4 regions of the Pseudoalteromonas sp. ND6B genome follow, and region 1 is predicted to be linked to each of the others. Evidence: predicted binding sites of a transcription regulator. Region 1 holds the regulator's gene; each other region holds the start of a gene.

Region 1 (7,903 bases):
CCATAAGGTAACTGCGGTAAAAATGGAGTTGTATCAACAACTCGGTTTTACCTTTTTTGAAAAGCCTATATTCACTTTATACAACGAGCAGCAAACATGGCGTATTAACGCCGATGAAGCCACCCTATACGACGACCGTCAACTGGTGTTAGAGGGTAATGTAACCGCTCAAAACTTAGTAGATAACGCCATGATCGATACGATCACCGCCCAGACCATCAATGTTGATATAAAACTATTAACCATGCAATCACAGCAGCCTGTCGTTATTACAGGACCTAATTTAAAAATCACAGGTAAAGGCCTTGAGGCCGATTTAAAAACCGAGGTGATTAAACTTATTAACCATACGCGAACCCTATATTATGACCAATAACCTATTTAAAATTCTAATTGTTCCTTCATTACTGATTGCATTTCATAGCCATGCAGAGGAAACCACTGAAGCTCCTGCGGCTAATCAAATCTCAATTAGTGCTGACAGGCAGGAAGGTCAATTAAAAGAAAACGTAGGCATTTTTGAGAAAAATGTTGAAATTATTCATGGTAATCGCCGTATCACAGCTGACCGTTTAGAAGTGCATAAACGCGATGACCTAGGCGATAACAAACAGTTATTAATTGCCACAGGCAGCCCTGCATATTTTGAAGAAACACAAGCCGATGGCACCATAATGAGCGCCAGTGCGAATGAAGTGCGTTACGATGTGTCGCTGCGTTTTTTAACCTTAATCGGCGATGCAAGCATTGCTCAAGCAGGTCAAAAAATAACAGCTAAAAGTATCACTTACGATATCGAGCAGCAGTTAATTAGCGCAGAAAAAGACGAAAACTCAACAGACCGTGTACACACTATTTTAGTGCCTGTTGAAAATAAAAAAGAAGATGATAAAGGCCAACCATGAGCACATTAAAAGCAGAGCTATTAGCTAAAAGCTACAAAGGTCGTGAAGTTGTAAAAAACGTTGGCCTAGAGGTTGAAGCTGGCAGTATTGTGGGGTTACTTGGCCCTAATGGTGCAGGTAAAACCACCACTTTTTATATGATTGTAGGCCTTGTCCCTAGTGATAAAGGCAAAATATCAATTGATGATAAAGATATTACTTTATTACCGATGCACAGCCGAGCGCGTTTAGGGATTGGTTATCTACCGCAAGAGTCGTCTATTTTTAGAAAGCTGACTGTTTATCAAAACTTAATGGCTATCTTAGAAACACGTAAAGAATTAAACAAACAACAACGCGAAGATACCTTAAATAATTTACTTGATGAATTTAGCATTCAGCATATTCGTGACAGCCAAGGTATGGCCTTATCAGGTGGTGAACGTCGCCGCGTTGAAATTGCGCGAGCATTAGCAGCAAACCCTAAATTTATCCTTTTAGACGAACCCTTTGCGGGGGTTGATCCTATCTCAGTATTAGATATTAAAAAGATTATAGAGCATCTTAAAAACCGTGGCATTGGCGTACTTATTACAGACCATAACGTGCGCGAAACACTTGATGTTTGTGAAAAAGCCTACATAGTTTCTCATGGGGAGTTAATTGCATCAGGCACTCCTGAATACGTATTAAACGATAAAACAGTACGCGATGTTTATTTGGGCGAGCAGTTCAAGCTCTAATATGTGTGTTATTCCACTAAGCATCTGCTAAGATTAATCATACTTAGTCTGTTGACCTTTCAAGGTTGAATTTGCAGCAGTCTGTTTGGTATTTAGGCAAGGCAGAGCCTATGTGGTGTGGTATTCCCCATAAATAGGCGATAACGCAGCATCAATGCCAAACAGGCGCTGCCCTTCGGGTTCTGCCTAGGGACGATTTACTCTTTGTTGCCTACATGGATGTAGGTAAGGAGCGTGAGCAGGACGCGGAAGCTTTGCTCGGTTTTGACTTAGCCCACTAGGTTACAAACCTCGCGCCGCAATTAAACCGCCCCTAGTTTGAACAAATTTTAATCCGTAAAGGTCAACAGACCGTAATTTAAAAGGATTGTTAGAGATAAATGAGGCAATCATTACAGCTGCGCATGGGCCAGCAACTTACAATGACTCCACAGTTGCAACAAGCAATTCGCTTATTGCAACTCAGTACATTGGATCTCCAGCAAGAAATTCAAGAAGCGCTCGATAGCAACCCCTTGCTTGAAGTTGAAGAACACGATTACAGCGAAGACACTGCAGGTAAAAACGAACAAAAAGCCGATAACGATGACTTAACGCTAAGTGCCTCAGCTGACGATAAACCTAGCGAGTATGAGCAAGATAGCGGCGAAGCAATGACCAAAGACACCATTAGCGATGATATGGCTATGGATGTTACTTGGGATGAATATATGAGCGCTGCGCCTGCCTCTTCATCGGGCCCAATGCCAGAAGATGAATCTATTTATCAAGGCTCTTCGACTGAAACGCTGCATGAGTATTTAATGTGGCAACTTCAACTGACGCCGTTTAGTCCTACCGATGAAGCGATAGCTATTGCAATTGTAGAAGCTGTGGACGACTCAGGGATTCTAACCCTTAGCTGTGAAGAAATATTAGAAAGCTTTAACCAAGAAAACGACGGCGAAGATGAAGTTGAACTTGACGAAATAGAAGCGGTACTAAAGCGTATTCAACTATTTGATCCAGTGGGAATAGCCGCGCGTAGTTTACAAGAGTGCTTGTGTATTCAGCTAAATCAATTTGATAAAGACACACCTTTTTTAAACGAAACAAAAATGATCTTAACCGATCATATTGATTTACTTGCTGCACGTGACTATCGCACGTTGATGAAAAAAACAAAGCTTAAAGAAGATGAGCTTAAAGAAATCATGACGTTGATTCATACGCTCAGCCCAAAACCGGCAGACACTATTGTTAGAGAAGAGTCTGAATACGTTATTCCTGATGTGTCGGTTAAGAAAGTTAAAGGTCGTTGGGTAGTTGAATTAAACCCAGATAGCATGCCTAAGATCAGAGTAAATAGCCAATATGCAGCTATGTCGCGTACGGTTAAATCAAGTGGTGATAGCCAGTTTATTCGCTCGCACTTACAAGAGGCTAAATGGTTTATAAAAAGCTTAGAAAGTAGAAATGACACGCTACTTAAAGTAACCAACTGTATTGTGCAACAGCAACAGGCCTTTTTTGAACACGGTCCTGAGGCTATGAAGCCTATGGTGCTTAACGATGTGGCTGAAATGGTGGAAATGCATGAGTCGACTATATCGCGTGTTACTACGCAAAAATACATGCATACACCACGTGGCATTTTTGAGCTTAAATATTTCTTTTCAAGCCATGTAAGTACTGAAAATGGTGGCGAATGTTCATCAACAGCAATACGTGCATTAATTAAAAAATTAATCGCTGCAGAAAACTCAGCTAAACCATTGAGTGATAGTAAAATTGCAGATATATTGGCAGAGCAAGGAATTAAAGTAGCGAGGAGAACTATAGCAAAATATCGCGAATCTCTAGCTATTCCCCCGTCTAATCAACGTAAAAGTTTGATTTAAGGCGTACAACAAAGAGGAAAATGTTTATGCAACTGAATTTAACTGGTCGCCATGTAGATATTACCGACTCGCTTAGAGACTACGTAAATAGTAAATTTTCGAAGTTACAGAGGCACACTGATCACATAACGAATGTGCACGTTATTCTCGATGTAGAAAAACTAAACCAAAAAGCTGAAGCAACCGTTCATGTAAGTGGCGCTGAGATTTTTGCCTCTACTGAGCATCAAGATATGTATGCCGCTATAGACTCGCTCATTGACAAGCTAGATCGTCAAGTAATTAAACACAAAGAGAAACTTGCTCGACACTAACACTATGAAACTAAGCTCACTTATCTGTCAGGACTGCAGTAAAGCTGCGGTCCTTTTTAATAGTAAAAAAAGAATTTTAGAATTTATCAGTGAATTGGCTCACAATAAGCTGCCCTATTTAACACAACAAGATATTCTTAATGCATTAACTGCAAGAGAAAAGCTTGGAAGTACAGGCATTGGCCGAGGCATTGCTATTCCACATGGTCGCATGAGTGGAGCTCAAGAGCCCCTTGCTTTGATTTTAGTGAGCGAAACAGCTATTAATTTTGATGCGATTGATAACCGGCCGGTTGACATTTTTGTCGCGTTAATTGTTCCCGATGGCGATAATCAGCAGCATTTGAAGACGCTAGCCACGATTGCTGATAAGCTCAATGATAAAGAATTTTGTAAGCAATTACGAGCAGCAAAATCCGACAATGAGCTGTATCAAGTAATTGTAAGTCAACCGTAGTAACAATTAAGGGTGATAAATGGAATTAATAATTATAAGTGGTCGCTCAGGTTCTGGTAAATCTGTTGCGCTGCGTGTTGTTGAGGATTTAGGTTATTATTGTGTAGATAATATTCCTTTAAATTTATTGCCATCTCTTGTTCGTAGTGTTTCCGACAGCTACAACAAAATAGCCGTAAGTGTTGATGTGCGTAATTTACCTAAAGAGCAGCAACAGTTTAATGAAATCATTGAATATTTACCTGGTTTCACTAAGCCAACGGTGTTTTATTTAGACAGTGACGATCAAACCTTAATTAAACGTTTTTCAGAAACACGGCGTCTCCACCCTTTATCTATTGATTCTTTGCCGCTTGATTTAGCCATAAAAAAAGAAAAACAACTGCTTGATGTATTGATTAATCGTGCTGATTATATGATTGATACCACAGATTTAAGTGTGCATCAGCTTGCTGAATCTATTCGTGAAAAAATACTCGGAAAAAAAGATAAACAACTGATCATTACCTTTGAGTCATTTGGTTTCAAACACGGCATCCCTAAAGAAGCAGATTACGTATTCGATGCCCGTTTTTTACCAAACCCGCATTGGGAGCCTGAACTTAAGCCACTTACGGGGCTGGATCAACCAGTAAAAGACTACCTAGCAAGTCACAGCATAGTGCAAAAATTTACATGGCAAATTCAAACATTTGTGCAAACATGGCTGCCGCATTTAGAACGAAATAACCGCAGCTACTTAACCATTGCAATTGGCTGCACAGGTGGGCAACACCGCTCTGTTTATTTAGCGCAAACCATTGGCGAAAGCTTTGCAATGAGTCATCCTAATGTAAAAATTCGCCACCGAGAACAAGAATAAAATCAAAGCTTGCGAGAACATGTCATGCGCTTAGAAAATACATTTTTAATAAAAAACAAATTAGGATTACACGCTAGAGCGGCGACAGTACTAGCTCAGCTTTCTGTGCAATTTGATGCCACAATCACTTTATTTCAAGATGACAAACAAGCCGCTGGCGATAGCGTGCTGGCACTTATGTTACTCGAAAGCAGCCAAGGCAAAGAAGTTAAGGTGGTATGCGAAGGCCCCGACGCTGAGCCTGCACTTAGCGCAATAGGTGAACTCATCGACCAACGATTTAATGAGCAAGAATAAAAAAGTTCATTATTAATTCATCATCCTAAGCTTAGGTTAATAGTGGTTGAGTTAGTTTGCTCACATAAAGTAAGATAAACTAAAATTGAATAGCATTTATACCCTTCCAGCATGTAATACAATTTAATTAAGGACGCCAATGCCTGAAGCTTTAGAACAAGATATTCCACTACAACAACTAAAACAGGTGACTAAGTCACTAAATAGTGGTCAATTTGTTCAAGTTAGACGCATGCTGGCAAAAACGGCGCCTTGTGATACCGCACTTCTTTTAGAATCATCCCCGCATAAAATTCGCCGTATGCTCTGGCAGCTTGTTGATCCTGATGTACAAGGTGATGTGCTTGAAGAGCTGTCTGAAGATGTACGTTTGGGCATTATTGCGCAAATGGCACCCGAGCACATTGCTGCCGCAACCGAAGACATGGGCCATGATGACTTAGGGGAAGTACTACGTAGCCTACCTGACACCGTTTATAAAGATGTTGTTAGCGCTATGGATATTCAAGATAGAGAACGTGCAACGCAGGCTTTATCGTATCAAGAGCGCTCTGCTGGCGCATTGATGAATATAGATACCGTTACTATTCGCCCCGATGTGACTCTAGATGTGGTACTGCGTTATATTCGCTTACGCGGCGAATTACCTGAGGGTACAGATGACTTATATGTGGTTGATGAAAATAACTGCTTTTTAGGCGCCCTATCGCTGAGCACTTTATTAACCAACCCCCCTGAAAAAATTGTTCATGATTTAATGGATGAAGACTGTGAGTCTATTCCTATTTCAATGGATGAGAGCGAAGTTGCACAATTGTTTGAGCGTCATAACTGGATATCGGCACCGGTTGTTGATGACAACGCACACTTGCTTGGGCGGATCACCATTGATGATATCGTTGATGTTATTCGTGAAGACGCTGAGCACAGTTTACTGGGTTTAGCGGGTTTAGATGATGAAGAAGATACCTTTGCACCTGTGTTGAAAAGCTCTAAAAAGCGCTCAATTTGGCTGGGTGTAAACTTACTAACTGCATTGCTGGCTGCAATTGTGGCGAGCTTTTTTGAAAACACCTTAGCTATATTACCAATTCTTGCTGTGCTCAATGGCATTGTCCCGTCAATGGGTGGGGTTGCAGGCAGCCAAACCTTAACTTTGGTTATTCGCGGTATCGCGGTGGGTCATATCAACCAAACTAACCAACGTTTTTTATTATTAAAAGAACTCGCTATCGGTGCGATTAACGGTATGGTTTGGTCTATCCTAATTGCCGGTGTTGTTGCGCTTTGGCAATGGGATTTCAAACTCGGTGGTGTTTTAGCGTTTGCTATGTTTATGAATTTAGTTGCAGCAGGTATTGCGGGTGCTAGTATCCCACTATTGCTTAAAAAAATGAAAATAGATCCAGCACTTGCAGGCAGTGTGGTACTAACCACGGTAACTGATATTGTTGGTATATTTGCCTTCTTAGGTACTGCGACTTGGTTATTGATTTAATCTTTTTATAAACGTTTTTAAACAAAAACACCGCATCAATACGCGGTGTTTTTGTTTAAGCCGATAGTTACTTTACATAAGTTAAGGCTACTTAGCGCGTTGGCGATTACCACCTACCTTAGGTTTAGTGTTGGCTTTTTTAAACTGGCTAAAGCCAGTATGACGAGTCAGCGCAGGACGACCGCCCTTGTTACCTTTTCCGCCTTTGGTTTGTCTTTCATCTCGCCCTTCTTCAGGGACTAAACAGTTAGGTCCTTTACCAATAAGCTTGGCTTTGCCCATGTTACGCAGGGCTTCGCGGATCATTGGCCAACCGGCAGGATCGTGATAGCGTAAAATTGCTTTATGCAAACGACGTTGACGCGCTCCCTTAGGCACAGCAACTTGCTCAGTATTATTTTTAATATTACGAAGCGAGTTCATTTCTGTGTGGTAAATGGTGGTAGCGTTGGCCATCGGTGATGGATAAAAGTTTTGTACCTGATCAAGCTTAAAATCATTCGATTTCAGCCACAAAGCCATGTTTACCATGTCTTCATCTTTAGTCCCCGGGTGAGCAGAAATAAAGTATGGAATTAAATACTGCTTTTTACCCGCTTCTTTTGAGTACTTATCAAATAACACTTTAAATTCATCATAGGCGCCCATACCTGGTTTCATCATTTTTGATAATGGGCCATCTTCTGTGTGTTCAGGTGCTATTTTTAAATATCCACCAACATGATGGGTTACTAGCTCTTTAACGTAACGAGGATCACGTACTGCAAGGTCATAACGCACGCCCGAAGCAATTAAGATCTTTTTGATCCCTTTAACCTCACGCGCCTTTTTATATAAGTCGATAGTGGGTGTGTGATCGGTATCCATATGCTTACAAATATCAGGATACACACACGACAAGCGACGGCACGTACTCTCTGCTTTTTTACTGGTACAACGCAGTTTGTACATATTTGCAGTTGGCCCAC
Region 2 (7,903 bases), on a different contig from region 1:
GGGTCAAATTTTACCGTAGCTTTTGGAATAACTGTAACTGAATCGTTTTTAACATCTTCTAACGTTTCTCCGCCGCCACAGCCTGCTAATGCAGCTGCAACTGAGAGCGAGAGTAGCATTTTTTTCATAGTGTTCTCCGCACAAATCTTATTTTTATAGTGTGTTTATAGTCAGTGTAATTAAGTTAAAATAATGTAGCTAGTATATTAATGAGACATTAGACCAGTTAAACTTAACGTAAACTTTCTAGTTTCGCCACCTAAATTTGTAATAAATTCGATTACTTGTCGATTTGCTATGTTAAAATCAAAAAAAATTTAAACATTGGTACTTTTATGCATACCTATCAAGCAACTGAAAACGCACTTAAAGACAAAGTAATTTTGATAACAGGCGCAGGTGATGGTATAGGCCGTGTTGCAGCAATTACTTATGCTAAACATGGTGCAACCGTTATTTTATTAGGAAAAACAACTAATAAGCTAGAATGTGTGTATGACGAAATCGTCAATGCAGGCTACCCACAGCCAGCGATTGTGCCTATGGACTTAAAAGGTGCAACTAAACAAAACTACCGCGACCTTGCTGCAACTATCGAGAGCCAATTTGGCCGCCTTGATGGACTATTAAATAACGCTGGTATTTTAGGTACTTTAGGGCCGTTGGAGCACTTTTGTTCATCAACATTCGAAAATGTAATGAAAGTAAACGTAATAGCACAAGCGATGATCACCAAAGCGTTGTTCCCTGTAATGCGTAAGTCAAAAAGTGCTTCAGTGGTATTTACCTCATCGGGTGTAGGTCGTAAAGGAAGAGAATTTTGGGGACCTTACGCTATTTCTAAGTTTGCGGTAGAGGGTATGATGCAAACATGGGCGTGTGAAGTTGAAAAAACGCCAATCCGTGTTAACTGCATCAATCCAGGCGCAACACGTACATCAATGCGTGCAAGTGCATTCCCAGGTGAAGATCGTGATTTACTAGCAACACCTGAAGATTTAATGCCAACTTACCTGTATTTAATGAGTGATGACTCAAAAGATATCAATGGCCAATCGTTAGACGCACAAGCTAAAAAGTAATATTTAGTTTTAAACGTAAAAAAGCCGCTATAAAAAGCCGCTATAAAAAGCGGCTTTGTTGTTTTATGCTTTAATTACTTACGTTTAGTCGGTTTTACACGTTGATTGTGCTTTTTAACCGCCTTGCGAATTTGGTTTATTTTAGCGCGCTTGTCTTTACGCTTTTCAGGAATAACCGACAGCTTAGTTTGTGTTTCTTTGCCAAGCTTTACTGTTTTACGTAAATAGTTAACCGTATCTAAATCATACTCAATCCAGCCACCTTGCGGTACACGCTTATCAAGCTCTAATTTACCGTAACGAATACGAATAAGACGTGATACTTCCACATCTTGTGATTGCCATAAACGACGCACTTCACGGTTACGACCTTCGTTAAGCGTTACATTATACCAACGATTAATACCTTCACCGCCCATAGGCTTGATACCAGTGAACTTTGCGGGGCCATCTTCAAGTTCTACGCCACGCAGTAAGTTTTTCATTGTTTCGTCAGTGACTTCACCAAATACACGTGCTGAATATTCGCGTTCAACTTCATAGCTTGGGTGCATTAAGCGGTTTGCCAATTCACCGTCATTGGTAAAAAGCATTAGGCCTGAGGTATTAACGTCTAATCGGCCTACGGCTATCCAGCGATCGCCATCAATACGAGGTAAGCGGTCAAAAACGGTTCTACGGCCTTCAGGGTCTTTACGCGTACTTAACTCACCCTCTGGTTTGTTATACATAATTACACGACAAATTCTGTCTGCTTTTTCTTCTATTTTAACGGTATGGCCGTCAACACGAATTAAATCGGTTTCTTCAACCCTGTCGCCTAACTTAGCTACTTTACCGTTTACACTCACACGATTTGCATCAATGTATTTTTCCATTTCACGGCGTGAGCCTACGCCTGCACGGGCTAGGACTTTTTGTAACTTTTCACCTTGTATACTCATTCGGATGGTTCTCTCACAGAAGGATCACTTAATAACTGGGTAATTTTACTTTGCTGTTGCTCTGGCAATGCGGGTAAATCATGAAGTCCCGTTATCGAAAAATAATCTAAAAATTGTTTAGTCGTTGCATAAAGTGCCGGTTTACCGGGTACTTCTTTATGCCCAACTACTTTAATCCACTCTCTTTCAAGCAGAGTTTTAATAATATTTGAGCCAGTTGCTACACCCCGCACTTGCTCAATTTCACCACGGGTAATGGGTTGCTTGTATGCAATTAACGACAGGGTTTCGAGTAAAGCTCTCGAGTATTTAGGGGCACGTTCTTGCCATAAATTACTCAACCATGGGCTTAAACTACTGCACGCTTGAAAACGATAGCCACTGCCTACCTCAACTAAACGTATTCCACGCGTCTGATAGTGAACTTGAATGGCCTCTACAGCATCATTAATGCGCGCCATAGAAATTGCTAAGTCGTTTAAAACCGTGTCCTTAAGATGACGTTTTGATACGGGCTTGCCTGCCACAAAAATCGCCGCTTCAATGATTTCAATTAATTGTTCATCACTAATTCGCCGACCAACCATAATCACTCTAAAGTTAATAAAAACACACAGCCATCTATTATGACAGAACAACGGCAAACTAGGAAAACATATTAATAAAATAACATTTATAGGTATAAAAAAGCCAGTGAAGAACACTGGCTTGGTATCAAGTGTATTTAATAATGTAATTTAGCTATTTTTAAATTGCTCAAGTGCATCGTCCTCTGCAACAGAATCACCATGTTTTTGGATATAGCTATTAAACTCTTTTTTACTTACTCGTTTATCTTTATTGCTGTCCATGTAACCAAAATGATTTGAAATATCATCATCGTCAGCTTCAGAAACTGAAATAAAGCCGTTGCTATCATTATCTAAGCTTTTAAAGTCATTTTCTATTTTATCAAACTTCGCAATATCAGCCTTAAATGCAGACTCACTCACTTCACTATCTGTAGCAACTTTCCCAGCATTTAGCTGCATATAAGCATCATATTCATTACGGCTTATTTGGTTATCCATATTTGTATCTATATTTGAAAAGTGCTGCCAAATACTATCATCGTCGGCTTCTGTTTTAGAAATAAAGCCATCGCTGTCGTTATCTAAGCTTGCAAAATCACTGTCGATTTTTTCTAAACCTTGATTTGAAGAACAAGCGGCTAAACTCAATGCGGCTAAAACAGTAGAAGCTATCGTTAATTTTTTCATCAGACGTATCCTTGTATTAATAAATTTCAAATCTAGTAATACAAATACGATGCCAAAAAAAATAAACCATTAAAATCAAAAAATTAACCAAGAACAACTTCTATTACGATATTTAATAATGCAATTTTTGCAAGCTACTCTGGTAATTTTTGCAAAAAAAAAAGCTCGGTAAGAACCGAGCTATTTATATCTAATACGGTAATTTAGATTGCAGCGTTTTGGTAACGCTTAACAAAATCAGTAACGCTTTGGCCATTACACTTTAATGAATTTAAGTTACCAATTTGCTTACGTACTGGTTGCAAGCCTTGCTTTAATGCAGTCATACATAACTGTGTTTCTTGGTGTGAATCTTTTGCAAATACTTCTACTTTAGACACAACTGATTGCGTTGCTGCTTCTTTTTTTGCAATGTCACGGATGTCTTGACCGTTACATAGGATACTTTTTGAATAACGCGATAAATATACACCGTGCTTTGCTGCCATTTTACGAGCAGCCGAAAACCCCTCATTGGCGCTTACTACACATAAGTTAGACTCTAATTTGTTGTCTTGGCTGTAATACGTATTGCTTTGCGCAGTAGCAGTTACAGAAACAAAAAGAGAGGCGGCTAAAAGTAATTGAGTTTTCATCAGGTAGTCCTATTTGAACGAGTTAAACAAACGATTTTTGCGCATTATATAGACAACTTTTAACATATCAATTGAATATTTTATTTATTTTATTATTTAATATTGCATTTACAATGTTTAAACATTAAGCAAAAATTGATCAACATTTGTGCAGCTATTTTCTCGTTTCAGTCATGTTATGTCGCTCCAAATACTGATACAATTTAGCTAACAATGAAAATAAATTTGAAGGTAAACTTTATGAAAGTGATTTCTTTTAATATCAATGGCCTGCGTGCTCGCCTACATCAGTTACAAGCTATTATTGATAAACACCAGCCAGATATTATTGGTCTTCAAGAGATAAAAGTGCACGATGAAGCATTTCCGCTAGACGATGTACAAAAAATGGGTTACCACGTTTATTTTCATGGACAAAAAGCGCATTACGGTGTGGCAATGTTATGCAAAAAAGAGCCTAAGTCGGTATTAAAAGGCTTTACCACCGACACAGATGAGTCGCAAAAGCGAATGATCAGCGTTACCGTAGAGCAAGAAAATGGCCGTGACCTGCATGTCATGAATGGCTACTTCCCGCAAGGCGATAACATCAACCACGAAACTAAATTCCCTTATAAACGTCAATTTTATCAAGACTTAATGACTCACCTAAATAGTCATTACACGCCTGATCAAGATGTAATTGTAATGGGCGATATTAATATCTCTCCAACCGATTTAGATATTGGTATTGGTGAGGTAAACGCAAAACGCTGGTTAAAAACCGGAAAATGTTCATTTCAACCCGTTGAGCGTGAATGGCTAGCAACGTTATTAAACTGGGGCTTTAAAGACACCTTTAGAGAGCAAAACCCAGAAACTAACGATCAATACTCGTGGTTTGACTACCGCTCTAAGGGTTTTGTTGATAATCGTGGACTAAGGATTGATGTGGTTTTGGCAACGCATGACTTAGCAGCTCGCTGTATCGACACCGGTATAGATTACGAATTACGTGCTATCGACAAGCCTTCAGATCATGCGCCTATTTGGTCTGAGTTTAATTAACGATTATGCTAAGCGTGCAATTACAGGCATTACTGTGGATTGGTGTTATTGCTATTGGCTTTTTAAGTGTTAATAAATCAACATACGCCAATTTATTTAATACGCCAGCTAGGCAAACCGGTGTGTTTGCCTGCGCGCTGGTGCTCGCTTTACTATGGCGTATAAAAGCCGGTATTTTACCTGGTCTTGATCTTCATATACTGGGCATTACTGCTGTAACGCTGATTTTAGGCTGGCGTCTGGCTATTTTAAGTTGTGTATTAGCAACAGCCCTGCTAACTGCTTTTGGACAAATAGCATTCGAGCTGATTGCGGTAAAATTACTAATAAGTGCGTTTATTCCAGTATTATTAAGCTACTTTGTATTTATGCTTTGTTACCACTACTTAGCGCGGCACTTTTTTATCTATATATTTGTTTGTAGCTTTTTAACGGCTGGTGTCGTTGCTTGCGTTAACATTATACTCGGGGGTGTTTTTTATTACGCAATTGGCGAATATAATTGGCATCAGCTAACAGAAAACTACATTTATCTCAGTCCTATTTTAGCGTTTCCTGAAGCAATGCTAAACGGTATGGCAATAACTGTTATGATCACCTATCGCCCGCACTGGGTAAAAACTTTTTTTGATAAGGACTATTTAGGCTCATGAGTCTTCATTACCATTGCCCTATTTGCAAACTTCCATCGGCACTTAATGAAAAAACATTACGCTGTGATAATAACCACAGCTTTGATTTTGCCAAAGAAGGCTATGTAAACTTACTCCCCGTGCAAAATAAAAACTCTAAACAGCCCGGTGACTCTTTAGAAATGGTACAAGCAAGGCGTTCTTTTTTAGAGCAAGGCCATTATGCATTTTTACAGACGGCCTTAGCTAATTTAGTCAAACCGCTCAATGCAAATATAGTGATTGATTTAGGGTGTGGCGAGGGATTTTACACCCATGCTATAGCAAATAACACGCAAGCTACTGTGTATGGTGTTGATATATCTAAGTCGGCGGTAAAATACGCAGCAAAACGATACAAACAATGTCAATTTAGCGTGGCATCAATAAGCCACGCGCCCTTTAATGATCACCTTGCTGATGTGTTAATTAGCGTGTTTGCCCCTTTGTTTGACGATGAACTTTCTCGCCTTGTTAAAGAGGATGGCTGTTTAGTGGTGGCAAGCCCTGGGCCTATGCACCTCAAAGAGTTGAAAAAATATATCTATAATACGGTAAATGAACATACTGAAGTTGCTACGCCAACAGGCTTTAAACAATCATCGCAACAGCTCATTACAGAGCAAGTGTCACTCACATTTAGCGACGTAAGAAATTTAATAATGATGACACCCTTTGCATGGAAGTTCAGACCCGAGCATTGGCAGGCACTTGAACAAAAACAGCATCATAAGGTTACCTTGTCATTTTATATTAGCCAGTTTGTTAAAACTGCTCTTTAGTAAAGGTTTTATCCATTTTATCAAACATGTCTTTTAACAATTCAGCAAGCTCCAAATAGCGGGGCTTGTTTTTCCCCATTTGTGCGTCGTAACCGTTGGCGATCATTTTTGCAAACAACTCGTTGTACCATTGCAGCATAGCGGGTTCTAATTCTGTTTGCGCACGTTTACCTAGCCATAAAAGCCCTTGTAACGGCAAGGAGATAAAAAATAGACTACTGGCAATAGCTTGAGGTAAAAAATCAGGGCCTAAATAATTAAGCTGAAAAAACAAAGTTAGCATGGCTAAAATAGGCATTACTGTAATCGCAAGCTCGGTTGCTTTGATCACTTTAAACTCGGCAAATAATGGCGCGACCTCTTTACGCATAGGCCATGTTTTAGCATAAGCGCGCCCTAATTGAACTTGTGATATCACACTTTTTTGCATTATAAATCCTCACAATCACGGCATTTAACACTTGTAAAAGCACCTTGCTTATAAAAGTGTAACACAACTCTCACTTTATCGGTAAAAATGCTTAATTTCATTAGTAAAACTCACAAAAAGCATAAATTATTAAAAGAATTCCACAAAGCCCTTTTAATAAAGTCAACTACACTTTAGTCTATACCCATTTAAGCCTACAATGCTTATATATCAACCAAGTGTACTGATTAATATTTAAATGGAAAATGAATCTATGCCAACTCTCCCAAAAAAACCAAACCATGTTTTGGTACTTAATTGTGGAAGCTCAAGTTTAAAGTTTGCAATTATTGATGCAAACACAGGAAAAGACATTATTTCAGGTTTAGCTGAGCGCCTAGGTGCAGATGCTCCCTCAATAAAATATAAATTTAAGGGAGAAAAGACCACCATTAAACTTGCTGCTAATCAGGCACACGCGCATGCCATTGATACGCTGGTTGATTTAATAAAAGATCACAATCTTGATGAGCAACTAGTTGCTGTTGGTCATCGTGTTGTGCATGGTGGTGAGCATTTTACCCAATCAGTATTAATTGACGAACGCGTTATTGCAGGTATCACGCAAGCAGCCACGCTAGCACCTTTGCATGGCCACGCTAACTTACTGGGTATTTCATCAGCGCAAGCATCATTTAAAAACTTACCGCAAGTAGCCGTGTTCGATACGGCATTTCATCAAACGATGGATGAAGTCGCTTATCTTTATGCCCTTCCTTATCAGCTTTATAAAGACTTTGGTGTTAGGCGCTATGGTTTTCATGGCACCAGCCATTTTTATGTGGCAGGGCAAACTGCGAAGTTGTTGGCACTTCCCATTGAAAACAGTAACTTTATTAGCGCTCACTTAGGCAACGGCTGTTCAGTGTGTGCGATTAAAAATGGCAAAAGTGTTGATACCAGTATGGGGTTGACCCCGCTTGAAGGGCTTGTTATGGGTACGCGCTGTGGCGACATTGATCCGGGCCTATTTAACTTTTTAACCACGCAACTCGATTACACTGCTCAGCAAAT
Region 3 (7,903 bases), on a different contig from region 1:
TCGGGTAAAAAAGACAGCGAAGGTAAAGCACTTCCACCAATTAAAGTGGAAGAAGTGATTAACGTAGCAACCATTCAAGCGCGTCTTGACCGTTCATTCCGTATTACCGGTATTGATAACCCCGCTGAAGCACATAACTTAAGTTTACTACTTCGCGCGGGTGCACTGGTTGCGCCTATTCAAATAGTAGAAGAACGTACGGTTGGGCCAAGCCTAGGTCAAGAAAACATTGAAGCAGGTATGACCGCTGTAGCCTTAGGTTTTGCATTTGTACTGGCCTTTATGCTTATTTACTACAAAGGTTTTGGTCTTGTTGCGAATATCGCACTGGCTGCCAACTTAGTACTTATTATTGGTGTAATGTCGTTAATTCCAGGTGCAACGCTTACCCTGCCGGGTATCGCAGGTATTGTACTAACCGTTGGTATGGCTGTTGATGCGAACGTACTTATATTTGAGCGTATTCGTGAAGAGCTCGCTGATGGCCGCAGCCCTCAACAAGCGGTTCATTTTGGTTACGATAGCGCCTTTAGTACTATTTTTGATGCCAATATCACCACATTAATTGCGGCGATTATCTTGTTTGCTGTTGGTACCGGTCCTGTTGCAGGCTTTGCGGTAACCCTAGCAATTGGTATTTTAACCTCTATGTTTACAGCAATTGTAGGTACCCGTGCGGTGATCAACCTATTTATTGGTGGTAAACGTGTTGATAAACTTTCAATTTAAGGAGCAGACATGCAAATTTTAAGATTGGGCGGAAAAACCCTTCGTTTCATGTCTCTTCGAAAAGTGGCAATGGGCTTTTCTACGTTATTAATCATAGCGTCGCTGGCGTCACTTTTTGTTAAAGGCTTAAATTTCGGTTTAGATTTTACCGGCGGTACAGCAGTTGAGGTAGGTTTTTCACAACCTGCCGATCTGAAAAAAGTACGTAATGTACTGGCTGAAAACGACTTTGCTGATGCATCTGTGCAGCTTTTTGGCTCAAGCCAAGAAATACTGGTCCGTTTAGCCCCTCGCGGTGATGATGTAAAAGCAGAAGTGATTGGTAACCAAGTAATTGCTGCCCTTAAACAAGCTGATGATAGCGTAGTAATGCGCCGTATTGAGTTTGTAGGCCCAAGCGTAGGTGAAGACTTAAAAGAGCAGGGTGGCCTTGCCATGTTAACTGCGCTTATATGTATCTTAATTTACGTGGCATTTCGCTTTGAATGGCGCTTTGCTGTAGGTGCGGTGGGGGCACTATTACACGATGTAATCATTACGATTGGTTTATTCTCGGTGCTTGGTTTAGAGTTTGACCTAACTATTTTGGCTGCAATACTCGCCGTGATAGGTTACTCACTAAACGATACCATTGTTGTATCAGACCGTATCCGTGAAAACTTCCGTAAAGTACGTATTGACGACACCATTGAAATTATTGACCTGTCACTTACGCAAACACTTAATCGTACTTTAGTTACATCAATTACCACTATTTTAGTATTGATTGCACTCTTTGTATGGGGCGGCCAAACTATTCATGGCTTTGCTACCGCACTATTATTTGGTGTATTTATTGGTACTTATTCTTCAGTTTACGTTGCCAGCTCGGTGGCTATTGCCATGGGCGTAAGTAAAGAAGATTTAATACCAGAGGTGATTGAAAAAGAAGGTGCCGATTTAGACTCAATGCCTTAATTGAGATTAAATTATCCTTTTTAAAAAACCGCTCCTTGTGAGCGGTTTTTTATTGCTTAGCGTGTAAGACATATAATTGTCATACGAGCTTGATATTTTATTACTCTTATTTAATTTTGATCAGAGCTAGTAGTGACTGAGCAACGTAAAGCCTTAGAGTCAATTTTACAACAAGGGGCAATAACAACCTTGTTCCAACCTATTTTTGATATAACTAAGCAATCTATTATTGGGTATGAAGCGCTGAGTCGAGGCCCTAAAAATAGCCCATTAGCGATGCCAAATAAGCTATTCGAAACGGCTCATAAATATCAATTGATCTCAGAGCTTGAGCTTTTATGCCGTTCTCGCGCCATAGAAAACTTTGTAAAACTAAATCTACAAGGGAAGTTATTTTTAAATGTCAGCCCAAAAATTCTACTCGATCCGAGCCACCCTAAAGGCGAAACTTTACATTTAATTGAACAGTTTGGTCTTGCGGCTAATCGTGTGGTGATTGAAGTCACCGAACAAGAAAAAGTAGATGATGGCTTTTTACTGTTAAAAACCATTGCTCATTATCGAGAGCTAGGCTTCACTATTGCTATTGACGATCTTGGTGCAGGTTATTCCGGTCTAAAGCAATGGTCGCAGTTATGCCCAGATATTGTAAAAATTGATCGTTACTTTATTGATCATTGCGATCAAAGCGAAGTTAAAAAAGAATTTCTAAAATCAATTGTGGTGTTAGCGCGGGCAACAAATACAGCGGTGATTGCTGAGGGAATTGAGCGTACTGAAGAACTCGATTTAGTTAAAAGTATAGGCATAAGTCATGTTCAGGGATTTTTGTTAGAAAGACCCAGCCAACAACCAAGCTATGACTATAACTGTAAGCAGTTACAAGCATTTACATCGACTCAAGCAGGTTCAAAGTTTGAACAATCAATGGCTATCGGGGTGCTTGCTGTTGCTCAGCCTGCCATTAGCAGTCATACGCGTTGTAAAGAAGCTCATGCCCTTTTTGAGCAAGACAAACGCATAATTAGCTTACCCGTTTTAAATAGCAATCAGCAGCCAATAGGGCTGTTACACAAAGATCAGCTAACAGAAGTGTTTGCCGCGCCATACGGGCATGCACTTTATGATAAATGTGAAGTCACTGAGTTAATGGATAAACAGCCTTTGGTGGTTGATGAAAATCAAATGCTTGATATTGTCTCTCAGCAAATAACAGAGCAAGACTTTGATATTCGTCGCCATATTGTTATCACAAGTAATAATAAATATTTAGGTTTGGCACCGCTCAGGGACATATTAAAGCACATTACCGCTGAAAAAATCCGCCACGCCCAACATGCTAACCCTCTGACCATGTTACCGGGTAATGTGGCAATTAGTGAAGTAATAGAGCAGCGTCTGCAACATAAACAGCCATTTTCACTAGCTTATATCGATTTAAATCATTTTAAACAATTTAACGATCTGTATGGTTATGCCAGTGGGGACAGCGTGATAAAACTTCTGGCCGATGTGACTGTAAAAGCGTGTGCGCACAGCGCTAACTTTGTCGGGCATATTGGTGGCGATGACTTTATGGTGGTGTTTGAAAAAAAAGATGCGGTGGAGGTTTGTAATACCATTATCACGCAATTTGAATTGCAGTCACGCGTATTTTTTACGCCAGAGCATATTGCTGGAAAAGGGTATTGGGCAACTAATCGAGAGGGCGAAAAGCAGTTTGTACCTTTACTTACATTATCGATAGGTTTAGTTGAGCCGGATCTGCAGCAGTGTAAAAATAGCCATCAAGTAGCGGCATTAGCCACAGATGCTAAAAAAGAAGCAAAACGTTATCGTCACAGCTACTTATTTATTTGTAATCGAAGAAGGCCTGCACCCGCTGTTGTGCGTTTATCCAATAGTAAAAAAAGTGGCTAACAAAAAGCAAAAAAGGAGCCTCGGCTCCTTTTTTTAGTGCGGTATTACGATTAACGTAATAACGACTCAGATAATACTGGGCGCATTTCACGAACAATCGCTTGTGTTAGCTTAGGTGCACCACAAATAACGTTACCGCTCACGTTGTAGTTATTACCGCCAGCAAAATCAACAACCATGCCGCCAGCTTCTTTAACTAATAGCTCGCCTGCTGCTGTATCCCACGGTTTTAAACCAATTTCAAAGAAACCATCAACACGACCCGCTGCAACATACGCCATATCAAGTGCTGCAGAACCTGCACGACGAATATCAGCGGTATGTACGAATAATGCTTTAAACGCTTCAGAATAGGCATCTAAGTGGTGTTTTTGTTTGAAAGGGAAACCTGTTGCAAGAACAGAACCGGCAAGTTCAACCGTTTTAGATACACGTAAACGTTTGCTGTTTAACTGTGCGCCTTGACCACGAGAAGCGGTAAAAAGTTCGCCACGAATTGGATCGTAAATTACGGCTTGGTCTAAACGACCTTTAACTTTAAGTGCAATAGATACTGCGAAATGAGGGATACCCTTGATGAAGTTAGTTGTGCCATCAAGTGGGTCAACAATCCATTGGTAATCAGCATCCTTACCTTTGTGTTCGCCTAACTCTTCACCAACGATGCAGTGATCAGGGTAAGAACGTAAAATAGTGTCACGAATTACGGCTTCGGCTTCTTTATCAATGTTCGTAACTAAATCATTAGTGCCTTTTTGTTGCACTTCAACTTTTGATAAGTCTTCACTTGCACGAAGAATAAGCTTGCCTGCGTTACGCGCAGCGCGAACCGCAATGTTTAACATTGGATGCATGGTATTACCTTTGGGTTGTAAAAGAACGTTTATATATTTAAGCCGGCGTATTTTAGCGGTTTTTGCCATAAAGTAAACCATAAAGCCTAAATACTTGTGAGTGTTTTTTGTACAGCCATGATCTTTCAATATATTTATCGGAATAAAAACAGACAATAAATTTGTAAATTAGCGCTTTACCTAAAGTTAACTTGAGGTTTTATGATGTTCTATATTCAATTAATAGGAAGAAAGTTATGAAATTAGAACACGTAAATTTAGTTGTTAGTGACATAAACGCCATGCTTAAGTTTTACCAAGCAGCGTTTCCCTATTGGTCAATTAGAAGTGAGGGGGAAGGAACTTGGTATGGTAAAGCAAGGCGCTGGGTACATTTTGGTGATAACGATCAATATATTGCTATAAGCGATCACGGTGAAGGGAAAAACCGCAACCTATCAGGACATCAAATTGGTTTGGCACACTTTGCCTATGTAACCAATAACTTAAATGCAGTAATAGCGCGCCTAAAACATGCGGGCTTTGCAATAAGTAAAGAAGGTGCTGTAAATCCATTTAGAAAAAACATTTATTATATTGACCCTGCAGGGTTTGAAGTTGAGTTTGTAGAGTACATGAGTGATGTACCTAGTGAGCGAAATAACGACTTATAATATGAATGAAGCCAACGATTATGGCTTCATTCAATGTTTAGCATATTTAATAATGTTTACCATTTATGCCAAGTTGAGTTTTTAGATCATTTGCAAAGCTAATAAATTTTTCTTTAATAGTGCGCTTAACTTTAATTTCCACAGAGCCCAAAACAGTTTTTCCTTCAATGTGAATCGTTGGCCCTTGGCGCTTATTAAGTGACACTGTTTTATTTTCAAAACTGCCTAAAATACAAAACATTTTAGAAACTACATTAACGTGCTCTGGTACATATATTTCTTCGCTGCCAAAGTAACAATTAACGTGAATAGTGACATGTTGATGGGTAAAAATAGCATCCGTAAAATCAAGATTGATTGACCCCATGTAGTTTTCTATATAAATGTTTTGAGGAACTACCCATTGGCCGCTTCGTTCACTCGAACCAAGAATGCTTCTTAATGTAAGTGGCTCTTCATCAGTCTCATGCTGCGCGCTATAATTAGGTGCAAACTGAGAGTGCTTTTGCGCCTTATATTGTTGGTCAGTATTTAAGGTTAAATCTTCAACGAGATCCATAAGTGCTTTATTGTCACTCGCTGCCATGGCGTCGTCTAAGCGCCTTTCAAATGCTTCTACAGAAATAACACCATGGCTGTAGTTATAAATGAGCTGATCAATCACTTGCTCACGAACTTGCTCAATAGGGCGGTCTTCAATTTTAACAGACATTTAAATTATCCTTTTATGATTGCTGGTTATTTCAAAGCAAGCCTTATACCAAATATTAAATTGTTTAAATTCAGTGGTTTATGATTTTGGGTTTTTGATTCTTTATTATATTAACGAAAGATTAACCAAATATACAATTATTTAGTAAGTTTCGCTATTCGAGAAACTTTTACGCAATAGTCTGTAAATGTTTACTTAGTAGGTTTAAGCCAATATCTACTATTTTAAATTAACCTATTGAAATTAAAGGTTAAAAAATGTTGGCCCGATGCTCGCATTAGCTTAAGTGTCTTTAATCAAAAGGAGAACGATTATGAAAACATTTAATAAGTCTATGATTGCAGCCCTAGTATTAGGAACAACCGCAATGGGCGCTCAGGCAAGCAGTTGGGAAAACGAAAGCAAAGATGCTTGGATTGATGGGAAAGCAGAAACAGTATTGCTTATGAACACCAATCTAAATAACTTTGATATCAACACGGACGTAAAAAACGGCAAGGTAATGCTAACAGGTAAAGTAAACAGCGAAGTAGATAAAGAGCTTGCTGAAGAACTCGTACTAAGCCTAGATGGTGTAACTGACGTTGAAAACAGTCTAACTGTGGTAAAAAACACCGACATGAAGAAGCATGATTCTAAAATGATGGGTAACGACACTGAAAGTGATTTAACAGATGCTAAAATCACTACAGTGATCACAACACGTTACTTATTTGATTCTGAAGTAGGTGGTACAGACATTGATGTTGATACCGATAATGGTGTGGTAACTCTTAAAGGTACAGTTGAGTCTGATGCTGAAAAGCAATTAGCGATGGAAATTGCTAAAAACGCTGAAGATGTTCGCAAGGTAGTTGATGAATTAACTGTTATTGCAGAATAATACACTATACTAAAGCCCAGCCCTGCTGGGCTTTTTGCTTTGCTAACATTATAAGGATTAAATTATGGATATCATTAGAATTATTTTTTCTATTTTATTACCACCACTGGGTGTGTTTTTACAGGTAGGACTAGGGATGCATTTTTGGTTAAATATTTTGCTAACTTTGCTCGGCTATTTCCCTGGATTAATTCATGCGATTTACATTATTGCCAAAAAATAATGTAGCAGCATAGCAGGACATTTAATACTGAGTTGCTAAGTGCTCCCAAAGGTATGTGTATTAGTTACTCAGGCTGCTATTAATAAATGGATTTGTTTTACAAAACTCATCACTAACAAAACCTCAAAGCTTACTATTTGAGCAGTTAGCCCCTTGATTGTTAAAATAAAGCTTTTTGCTAGTGACAAGCCCCTAAAAACTTTTTATACTGCAACCCGCTTTAGTCGCTCTGTGGCTAAACGCTTCAAAAATTAACTGCTTACAGTTATACAAAGATGGCCCCTTAGCTCAGTTGGTTAGAGCACACGACTCATAATCGTTAGGTCCCCAGTTCGAGTCTGGGAGGGGCCACCACTTTTCAAAGCTTTCCAAGTAAATAGAAACTCACCTTCCTAGTTTATAAAACTTCATTTCTATTACTTCTATTGTATTTTTATCAGCGCACTGATTTTTTTATTAATTTTATTGAATACATTGCAATAAACACAGTTGAATCTACTATTAAAGTGTTATGGGATTTTATTATAAAAATCTTTATTTTATGACCTTTAATGTCGCTACTGTTAATTGTGTGCAGTATATAAAATACCGCTTTGTTACCCCTTAGGTGCTCTATGTTATTAAAACGAAAAGTATACCTTAGCCTTATTTTGGCTGTTGTTGCTCCTTTAGCAATATCTACTCTAATATTTTCAAATAGTATTCGCTCAAATACAGAAGAAAAACTAGCCAAAGTAGATTTACCAACAGCGCTTAGTGAAGTGAAAAGCCAAATCGAATTAGAGTTATCGACTCCTATTATTGTTGGCAAAGAAATAGCGCAAAACTTATTTGTGCAACAATGGATGAATAATAATGAAGATGCGCAAAGCCGAGGTAAATTCATTGATTACCTCAAACATATAAAAAATAAAAACCAAGCCAGTAACGCATACATTATTTCTAAAAACTCCCGCAATTATTACACCGATG
Region 4 (7,903 bases), on a different contig from region 1:
ATACGGCCAACAAATGGAGAGATTAAAAATACGTTTGCATCAGCACAGGCGCGCGCTTGGGCATCGCTGAATAATAAAGTAAGGTTACACTTAGTGCCTTCTTTTTCTAATTGCTCAGCCGCTTTAATACCTTCCCATGTTGACGCTATTTTAATTAAAATTTTGTCTTTGCTTACGCCTTCTTTTTCGTAAAGGCTCAATAGCGTGTGTGCTTTATTAATTGTTGCTTGGGTATCAAATGATAAACGTGCATCAACTTCGGTAGAAATATAACCCGGTACAATTTCACTAATTTCTTTACCAAGTAATACTGCAAAATAATCACAAGCCAGCTCTAGCTGTTTTGCAGGCTGCTGCTCTGTTTCTTTTGCATACTGCCATGCTTTATCTAGATAAGGTTTGTAAGCTTCAATCTCGCTCGCTTTTAAAAGTAGCGATGGATTGGTAGTCGCATCTTCAGGTTGATGTTTTTTTATGGCTTCTATATCGCCCGTGTCGGCCACGATAGAAGAATGTTGTTTAAGCCTTTGTAGAGCGCTAGTCATTTGCTTTTCCTCATTCCAAGCAAGTTAAAAGAAAATCTAAACTACCTTAATATAGCTATACTGCAACAGTGTGACAATGCTTGATAGGTCTTATGTCCTTATCAATAAAAAAACGGTAACGGTTGAGTTTTAGGTAGGATAATTTTAAACAAAACGTGCTTTTCGTTTCATTTAATGTTGAAATTGACATTAAATAATTTACAAGTCAATAGCTAACTATGATCACTGTTATTTCACCAGCAAAGAATCTTGATTACGACACGCCACCCGCAACAGATAAGTTCACTCAACCTGAATTACTTGAGCACAGCGAAGCGCTCATGAAAGTATGCCGTGAACTAACTCCTGCGCAAATTGGCAGTTTAATGAAAATTAGCGATAAACTCGCAGGCCTCAACGCAGCGCGTTTTAGTGAGTGGGCACAACCATTCACTACCGATAATGCTAAACAGGCCGTGCTTGCCTTTAACGGCGATGTATACGGGGGGTTAGATGCTAATACCCTCACTACTAAGCAGCTTGATTACGCTCAAGACCATTTACGTATACTTTCGGGATTATACGGAGTATTAAAGCCGCTTGATTTAATGCAGGCTTATCGCTTAGAAATGGGTACAAAACTTGAAAATAGCCGAGGTAAAAACTTATATGAGTTTTGGGGCAGTGTTATTGCTAATAAACTTAACGACGTATTAGCGGCACAAGATGCACAATACTTAGTAAATCTAGCCTCTAACGAATACTTTAAAGCAGTAGATAAAAAAACGCTTAACGCACACATTATTACACCACACTTTAAAGACTGTAAAAACGGCCAATATAAAGTGATTAGCTTTTACGCTAAAAAAGCGCGCGGCATGATGGCACGCTACATCATTGAAAATCAAGTGACTCAATTAAGCCAACTCAAAGAGTTTACTGTGGCCGGCTATTACTTTAGCCCAGAGGCAACCACCAAAGAACTTGAACCGGTATTTTTACGCGAAGAGCAAAACTAACACATCGTTTAAAGTATTTAATAAGCCATGCATTGCATGGCTTTTTTATACTGGCGTTATTTTTGCAAACCTTAGATTACTAACCCTAACTAAGGTATAAAATAAATGCTCTCAATTCCCTCAATTACAGAAGCCGAAAAGTTGATAGAAGAAAAGCTCGGCGGTTGGTTTGATGTAGTTATAAGTCATATCCCAAACTTTATCGTTGCAGTAATTATTGCCATTCTATTTTCATTTATTGCCCGTTTGGCAGGCAAAGGAATGAAAAATGTTTTACGTCGCTCGCTCGACTCTACGCAAATTGCCGATTTAATGGCCTCAATATTTAAAGTTATTGTACTGAGTGTGGGGGTATTTATTGCCCTTGATTTTATGGGCTTAAAAAGTACCGTTACATCACTGCTTGCGGGTGCAGGTATTGTTGGTCTTGCCATTGGTTTTGCTTTTCAAGATATGACCGAAAACCTGATAGCGGGTATAGCCATGGGAATTCGTAAACCGTTTAAAGCGGGTGATGTCATAGAAACCGATAATGTGTTTGGTTCGGTACATTCAATAAACTTGCGCAACACACTAATAGAGAGCTTTTACGGGCAATTGATACTGGTACCTAATAAAATACTGTTTAGAAATGTACTGCGTAATTACAGCACCTTAGGGGTAAGACGAATAGAAGTGCCGGTGGGTATTTCTTACGCTGACGACATAGAAAAAGCCAGTGAGGTCATCGTCGACAAAATTAACCAATTTGACTTTGTGATCCGCAAAAATGAAACCGCTGTTTATGCCGAAGGCTTTGGTGATAGCAGTATAAACTTGTTAGTGTGGTTTTGGATCAAATACCCTGGTGAGCCTGATTTTATGACGGTGCGTCACAAAGGAGTTGTGGCAGTTAAGCAAGCACTCGATGCCGCTGATATTAGTATTCCGTTTCCTATTCGTACGTTGGATTTTGGTATTAAAGGCGGTGAAAAACTCGATGCCATGATAAGCGATAAAATAAGTCAGCAGTCAGCAAATAAAGAGGGTGACAATAATACTGATGCAAGCCAAGGTGAGTAAATAATTTAAAACCCCGAAGGTAAAAGCATTGGGAAATAGTTACTGACTATCAGCGCGTTTTTACAAATTAAAACGCGCTTTTTATAATAAATAATATAAGGGTCTGTTGACCTTTGCGGATTAAAATTAGTTCAAACTAAGAGCTATTTAATCGCGACGCGAGGTTTGTTGCCTAGTGGGCTCGATAACTGCTCCTGCGTTATTCTACTGGCTTACATCCATGTAATAATAAGTAAAAACCGAGCAAAGCTTCCGCGTCCTGCTCACGCTCCTTACCACCATCCATGTAGGCAACAAAGAGTAAATGTCCCTGGGCAGAACCCTTGGCTAAATACCAAACAGACTACTGCAAATTAAACCTTGAAAGAACAACAGACCCAATTGATGATCTGAAGTAATTAAAGCCTTGCGCTAACTGCCTTAAAAACGCCTCAATTATAAAACTATATCGATAAGGTTTCTCATCTCAAAATAGATTATTTAATCAACCGAACTAGAGCCCAAGCTTGATGTAAGCGCTTTATAATAAGTGTCTATAAACAAAGGTTTCAAAAGTATAAGCAGCTGCAATGAGCGTCGCGATTGGTGCGTAAACTAAAAGGCTTTTAATTAAGTATTTAAACTGGCTTGGGAATATGCTCTGCAGTGAATTATATTGTGCAAACCATAAAAAAGCGCCGCTTGTGTTGGAGAAACAAGCAGCGCTGAGGGATAAGTTAAGTGTATTGGTTAAGAAAAAGTTGTATTAAATGACACTAATTTTGTTATGAATGATTTTAACCCCATCCATATTTTCTAAAAACTTTTGTGCAAGAGCGCGTTCAAAACCGTTATTGGCTTCACCTTTAAGTTCAACGTCACCGTCATTAACGTGTACGTTTAGTTTTTCTAACTTTAAATTTGGGTTAGTGCGCAATTCATGAGTAATAGATTGTTGTAAATTAGGTTGTGTGGCCACACTGCTAACTACAGCTAAATGCGTTGCTGCACTGACTTTAAAAGCAGAGACTAATAAAAATAAACAACAAAACGAAATAAAACCGATAGTAAATTTAATGCGACTCATAACTATATCCTTAGTGTGTTACTAAAAAACAACGCCATTACTCGGCGTTTTAATACTCGTATATTCGATAGGATTACAAGTTTCATTCCAAGATTAACTATTTGAAATAACTTACTATTTTATTAATTAGTTATTCAGCTAAGTATTTTTTACATATTACTATGAATAGCTTACTCACTGTTTTTAAGCCACAAAAAAGCCGACAAACGTCGGCTCAATTAAATGTGTTAAAGCTAAAGCTATTTTTTCTTTTTAGCTTTGGCTTTTTTCTTTGCTTTCATTTTTACTGGATCTTTACGCTTTTTAACCGGTGGCTTGGCTTCTTTATGCTTTGGTTCTAATCCTTTAAATACACGGCGTTTTAACTTTTGCTCTATGTAACGTTCTACTTTGTAAAGTATGCCAATGTCGTGCGCTTCAATGAGTGAAATTGCAATACCTTTTTTACCCGCGCGACCTGTACGGCCAATACGGTGTACGTATACATCTGCAGTGCGAGGCATATCAAAATTAATTACGTGGCTTATATCAGCTACATCAATACCGCGGGCCGCTACATCGGTAGCGACTAAAATACGGGTTTTGCCACTGTGGAAGTTTTCCATGGCTTTCATGCGTTTATCTTGTGGCATTTCACCACGTAACCACGCAGCTTTTACGCCGTTATTAGTAAGCTCACCAATAAGGGTTTCAAGACGCTCACGGGTTTTTACAAACACAATCGCTTTACTAACATCAGGGCCATTTAAAGTATTAACTAATAGCTCTAGTTTATGGCGGTAGTCGTCGGCTAAATGAACCCATTGGTGTATTTTAGCTTTTTCTTTACGTGATGATTCGGCTTCAAGTAGCGCGGGGTCGTTTAAAATACGCTCTGCAAATAATTCTACGCTGTCACCTTCAAGAGTAGCTGAGAATAAAAAGCACTGACGGCGGTTCTTAGCTTCATCACAAATGCGCAGCATTTCTTTACGAAAACCCATGTCGAGCATGCGGTCGGCTTCATCAAGAATGAGCATTTCTACGTTTTCTGCATGGAAGTTTTCGGTTTCTAAATATTCCATTAAACGCCCAGGTGTGGCGATTAAAATGTCATTATTATTTTCAAAAATTTCTTTGTGTGTACCGTAGTTTATACCGCCGGTAACCACCCCAATTTTTAACTGGGTTTGTTTTGCAAGTAACTCACATTGTTCATGAATTTGATAAGCAAGCTCGCGCGTTGGGGTCATAATTAATACCCGTGCAAAGCCCGGATCACGACGTGGGAAATCCATTAAATATTGAATTGCCGGAATTAAAAATGCCGCCGTTTTACCTGTACCTGTTGGTGCCGACGCTAAAATATCGCGTCCTTGCAACGCCTCAGGAATGGCTTGTTGTTGAATGCTAGTGGGGGTTTCATATCCCATTTTATTAATAGCATTGAGTAGCTTATCATCAAGATCAAATTCAGAAAATTGCATAGAGTGTCAAAAATAGGGGACAATTGCCGTTAATTATACGCACTTAAACCTGCTTGGTGAATGAAAAGGTGAAAAAATGTCTGGTTTTGCATTTAAACAATTTAAGGTTGAGCACGACCAGTGCGCCATGAAGGTCTCTACCGATGGTATTTTACTGGGCGCATGGGCTGATTTAAGCCACGCAAATACGTTACTTGATATAGGAACAGGCACAGGGTTACTGGCTCTAATGTGTAAGCAACGAGCGCCACATTTAAAGGTGAGTGCGGTTGAAGTTGATGAAACCGCCTACCAGCAGGCTTTACAAAATTGCCAGCAAAGTCCTTGGCCGGATATTAGTATTTACCATCAACCTATTCAGCAGTTTGAGGCTGCAGGTTTATTTGATTGTGTTATAGCTAATCCGCCTTATTTTAATCACAGTTTAAAAGGTGATAATGCAGCGCGAAATACCGCTCGCCATACCGATGGTTTAAGCTTTGCAGAACTGCTTGGTGCGTTTAGGCAACTAAGTCATCAACATTCGCGTTTTAATCTTATTTTACCCACCACTGAGGCGCAGTTATTTATAACATTAGCACAGCAGCAAGGGCTGTATTTAAATCGCCTTTGCCAAGTACAAGCTATGCCAAATAAGCCCTTTAGCCGCAGTTTGATGACTTTTAGTTTTGATGATGGCGAAGTAAGTAAAAGCACCCTATGCATAAGGGAGTTAAGTAATGCTTACAGTCAAGACTACATTGCACTGTGCAAGACGTTTTATTTAAATATGTAATACCACGCTGTATGCCTAAAGCATTTTTACGTAGAGTGTTTTATAAAGGATTGTTAGTATGGCACCATTATTGACTCATGTTTAAAGTAATCTGATGAATTTATTAACTAAAAAAACAAAAAAAATACTATTACTAGCCCTTTTAGCGGGCAGCTTATTTAACACCTCTGAGGTTTTTGCTAACCCCACACCGGTTGGGCTTTGGAAAACTATTAACGAAGAGACCAATGAGGCTAAGTCGTACGTGCGCATTACTGAGCAAGATGGCGTGCTGACTGGTAAAATTGAAAAAATACTCAATAAAGCCAAGCAAGATGCACTTTGCACCGAGTGTGATGGTGATAAAAAGAATCAGCCTATGTTGGGGATGACCATTATTGAAGATGTGACCTATGCGGGTGACGGTAGTTGGGAAGACGGTGAAATTCTCGACCCCAATAATGGTAAAACCTACAGCGTGCGTTTAACACCGCAGCAAAATGGCGAAAAACTAGAAGTGCGCGGTTATGTGGGCTTTTTTTACCGTAACCAATACTGGTTAAAAGTAGAATAGTTAAGAATTAAAAAGCGCTGCATGGCAGCGCTCTTTGCAATAGTGAGTTATAGGGTTTCAGCGTACTCTGTCATCACTTGTTCTACCCACGTGGCAATACGCTCGTCGCTTAGCTCGTACTGACTGTCTTCATCTAATGCTAAACCTACAAACTGTTTACCGTCTTCGGTAAGTGCTTTTGATGCTTCAAATTCGTAATTACTGTCGTTCGGCCAAAAGCCTAATTGAGTAATGGCTTGGGCATTTATTTCGTCGTGAAGCATGCCTAATGCGTCTTGAAACCACTGACCATACCCTTGCTGATCGCCCATGCCAAATAAGGCTATAGTTTTACCATTTAGGTCAACGTCTTTTATGTCGTCCCACTTTGATTCCCAATCTTCTTGAATTTCGCCAAAGTCCCACGTAGAAATACCAAAAATGATAAAGTCATATTGCTCAGCGTTTTTAAGCGGCTCGTCTTTAATATTATGTAAGCTGACAATGTCGGCGCCAATAATATCGCGTATTTTTTCTGCCGCCATTTCGGTATAGCAGGTAGTAGAACCAAAAAATAAACCAATCTGCATCGTATTTATCACTGTGTAATTGCCTGTTATGATAGGCTCAAGTTTACCGTAAGGTATTTTTAATTGATACCTTCTCCCGTGGTATTACCAACATGAGATCACAACGTGACAACGCTATCTGACGATTTACCTGAACAAAATACTGAGCTAAGCAGCAATAGCGACTTTTTAGAAACCTTTTTAGATAGCCTCTATTTAGAGCAAGGCGTGAGTGAAAACACACTGAGCGCTTATCGCAGTGACTTAGATAAGTTTTGCCAATTTTTAAAAGGCGAAAGCTTAATGACGGTAACCAGTCTAGATGTTGAAAGTTACCTAGCACACCGCGTTGATTTAGGGCTAAAACCACGCAGCACTGCGCGAAGTATTAGTGCATTAAAACGTTTTTATCAGTACTTTGTGCGTGAAAAAATAATTAGCGACTCACCTATGGTCAATATTGCTCAGCCAAAGGCAGGGCAGTCGTTACCAAAAACGCTATCTGAGGCCGAAGTAGAAGCGCTATTAAGTGCACCCAACATTGAAGAGCCAATGGGGCTGCGCGATAAAGCCATGCTGGAGTTACTGTATGCAACAGGCCTGCGGGTAACTGAGCTGGTGGGGCTGAGAATGGAGCAAATAAATTTGCGCCAAGCTGTGGTGTTTGTAAAAGGTAAAGGTAACAAAGAGCGATTAGTGCCTTTAGGTGAAGAAGCTATGTATTGGCTCGAGCAGTTTTTAAAGCTCGGGCGCGCACAAATGATAAAACATGCTACCGATTTTGTGTTTCCCTCAAAGCGAGGGGTGGGTATGACACGACAAACTTTTTGGCATCGGATTAAACACTATGCTATTTTGGCATCCGTTGAGTCGCCGTTATCACCCCATAC

The links. The regulator sigma-54, encoded in region 1, starts transcription at its own class of promoters, with help from an activator protein. The targets are predictions, from matches to a motif close to GTTGGCACGNNNNTNGNNT.
Region 2: a site for sigma-54 is predicted at 3,324-3,342, ahead of ND6B_RS18590 (EF-hand domain-containing protein). Genes of this name have one in related genera too.
Region 3: a site for sigma-54 is predicted at 5,860-5,878, ahead of ND6B_RS07300 (LiaF domain-containing protein). Genes of this name have one in related genera too.
Region 4: a site for sigma-54 is predicted at 3,745-3,763, ahead of ND6B_RS17845 (BON domain-containing protein). Genes of this name have one in related genera too.

Annotation. Positions count from the first base shown of each region.
Region 1 covers NZ_JQFL01000080.1:27,742-35,644, forward strand. Annotated here, with positions in the region: gene lptC (LPS export ABC transporter periplasmic protein LptC) at 1-376, shown strand, start outside; gene lptA (lipopolysaccharide transport periplasmic protein LptA) at 366-905, shown strand; gene lptB (LPS export ABC transporter ATP-binding protein) at 902-1,627, shown strand; gene ND6B_RS01835 (RNA polymerase factor sigma-54) at 2,008-3,507, shown strand; gene hpf (ribosome hibernation promoting factor) at 3,534-3,821, shown strand; gene ptsN (PTS IIA-like nitrogen regulatory protein PtsN) at 3,826-4,278, shown strand; gene rapZ (RNase adapter RapZ) at 4,298-5,140, shown strand; gene ND6B_RS01815 (HPr family phosphocarrier protein) at 5,165-5,437, shown strand; gene mgtE (magnesium transporter) at 5,577-6,935, shown strand; gene ND6B_RS01805 (YgiQ family radical SAM protein) at 7,023-7,903, opposite strand, start outside.
Region 2 covers NZ_JQFL01000001.1:73,391-81,293, forward strand. Annotated here, with positions in the region: gene ND6B_RS18610 (VolA/Pla-1 family phospholipase) at 1-128, opposite strand, end outside; gene ND6B_RS18605 (YciK family oxidoreductase) at 336-1,082, shown strand; gene rluB (23S rRNA pseudouridine(2605) synthase RluB) at 1,157-2,026, opposite strand; gene scpB (SMC-Scp complex subunit ScpB) at 2,023-2,613, opposite strand; gene ND6B_RS18590 (EF-hand domain-containing protein) at 2,764-3,285, opposite strand; gene ND6B_RS18585 (hypothetical protein) at 3,489-3,920, opposite strand; gene xthA (exodeoxyribonuclease III) at 4,161-4,967, shown strand; gene ND6B_RS18575 (energy-coupling factor ABC transporter permease) at 4,973-5,620, shown strand; gene rlmA (23S rRNA (guanine(745)-N(1))-methyltransferase) at 5,617-6,420, shown strand; gene yfbV (terminus macrodomain insulation protein YfbV) at 6,404-6,850, opposite strand; gene ND6B_RS18560 (acetate kinase) at 7,104-7,903, shown strand, end outside.
Region 3 covers NZ_JQFL01000053.1:31,914-39,816, reverse strand. Annotated here, with positions in the region: gene secD (protein translocase subunit SecD) at 1-729, shown strand, start outside; gene secF (protein translocase subunit SecF) at 739-1,686, shown strand; gene ND6B_RS07285 (GGDEF domain-containing protein) at 1,819-3,606, shown strand; gene suhB (inositol-1-monophosphatase) at 3,657-4,460, opposite strand; gene ND6B_RS07295 (VOC family protein) at 4,697-5,113, shown strand; gene ND6B_RS07300 (LiaF domain-containing protein) at 5,160-5,825, opposite strand; gene ND6B_RS07305 (BON domain-containing protein) at 6,139-6,708, shown strand; gene ND6B_RS19955 (YqaE/Pmp3 family membrane protein) at 6,773-6,931, shown strand; tRNA gene ND6B_RS07315 (tRNA-Ile) at 7,209-7,285, shown strand; gene ND6B_RS07320 (methyl-accepting chemotaxis protein) at 7,546-7,903, shown strand, end outside.
Region 4 covers NZ_JQFL01000002.1:71,433-79,335, forward strand. Annotated here, with positions in the region: gene tal (transaldolase) at 1-545, opposite strand, end outside; gene yaaA (peroxide stress protein YaaA) at 764-1,543, shown strand; gene ND6B_RS17850 (mechanosensitive ion channel family protein) at 1,649-2,605, shown strand; gene ND6B_RS17845 (BON domain-containing protein) at 3,351-3,671, opposite strand; gene srmB (ATP-dependent RNA helicase SrmB) at 3,911-5,137, opposite strand; gene ND6B_RS17835 (tRNA1(Val) (adenine(37)-N6)-methyltransferase) at 5,214-5,912, shown strand; gene ND6B_RS17830 (DUF2147 domain-containing protein) at 6,007-6,465, shown strand; gene fldB (flavodoxin FldB) at 6,513-7,034, opposite strand; gene xerD (site-specific tyrosine recombinase XerD) at 7,140-7,903, shown strand, end outside.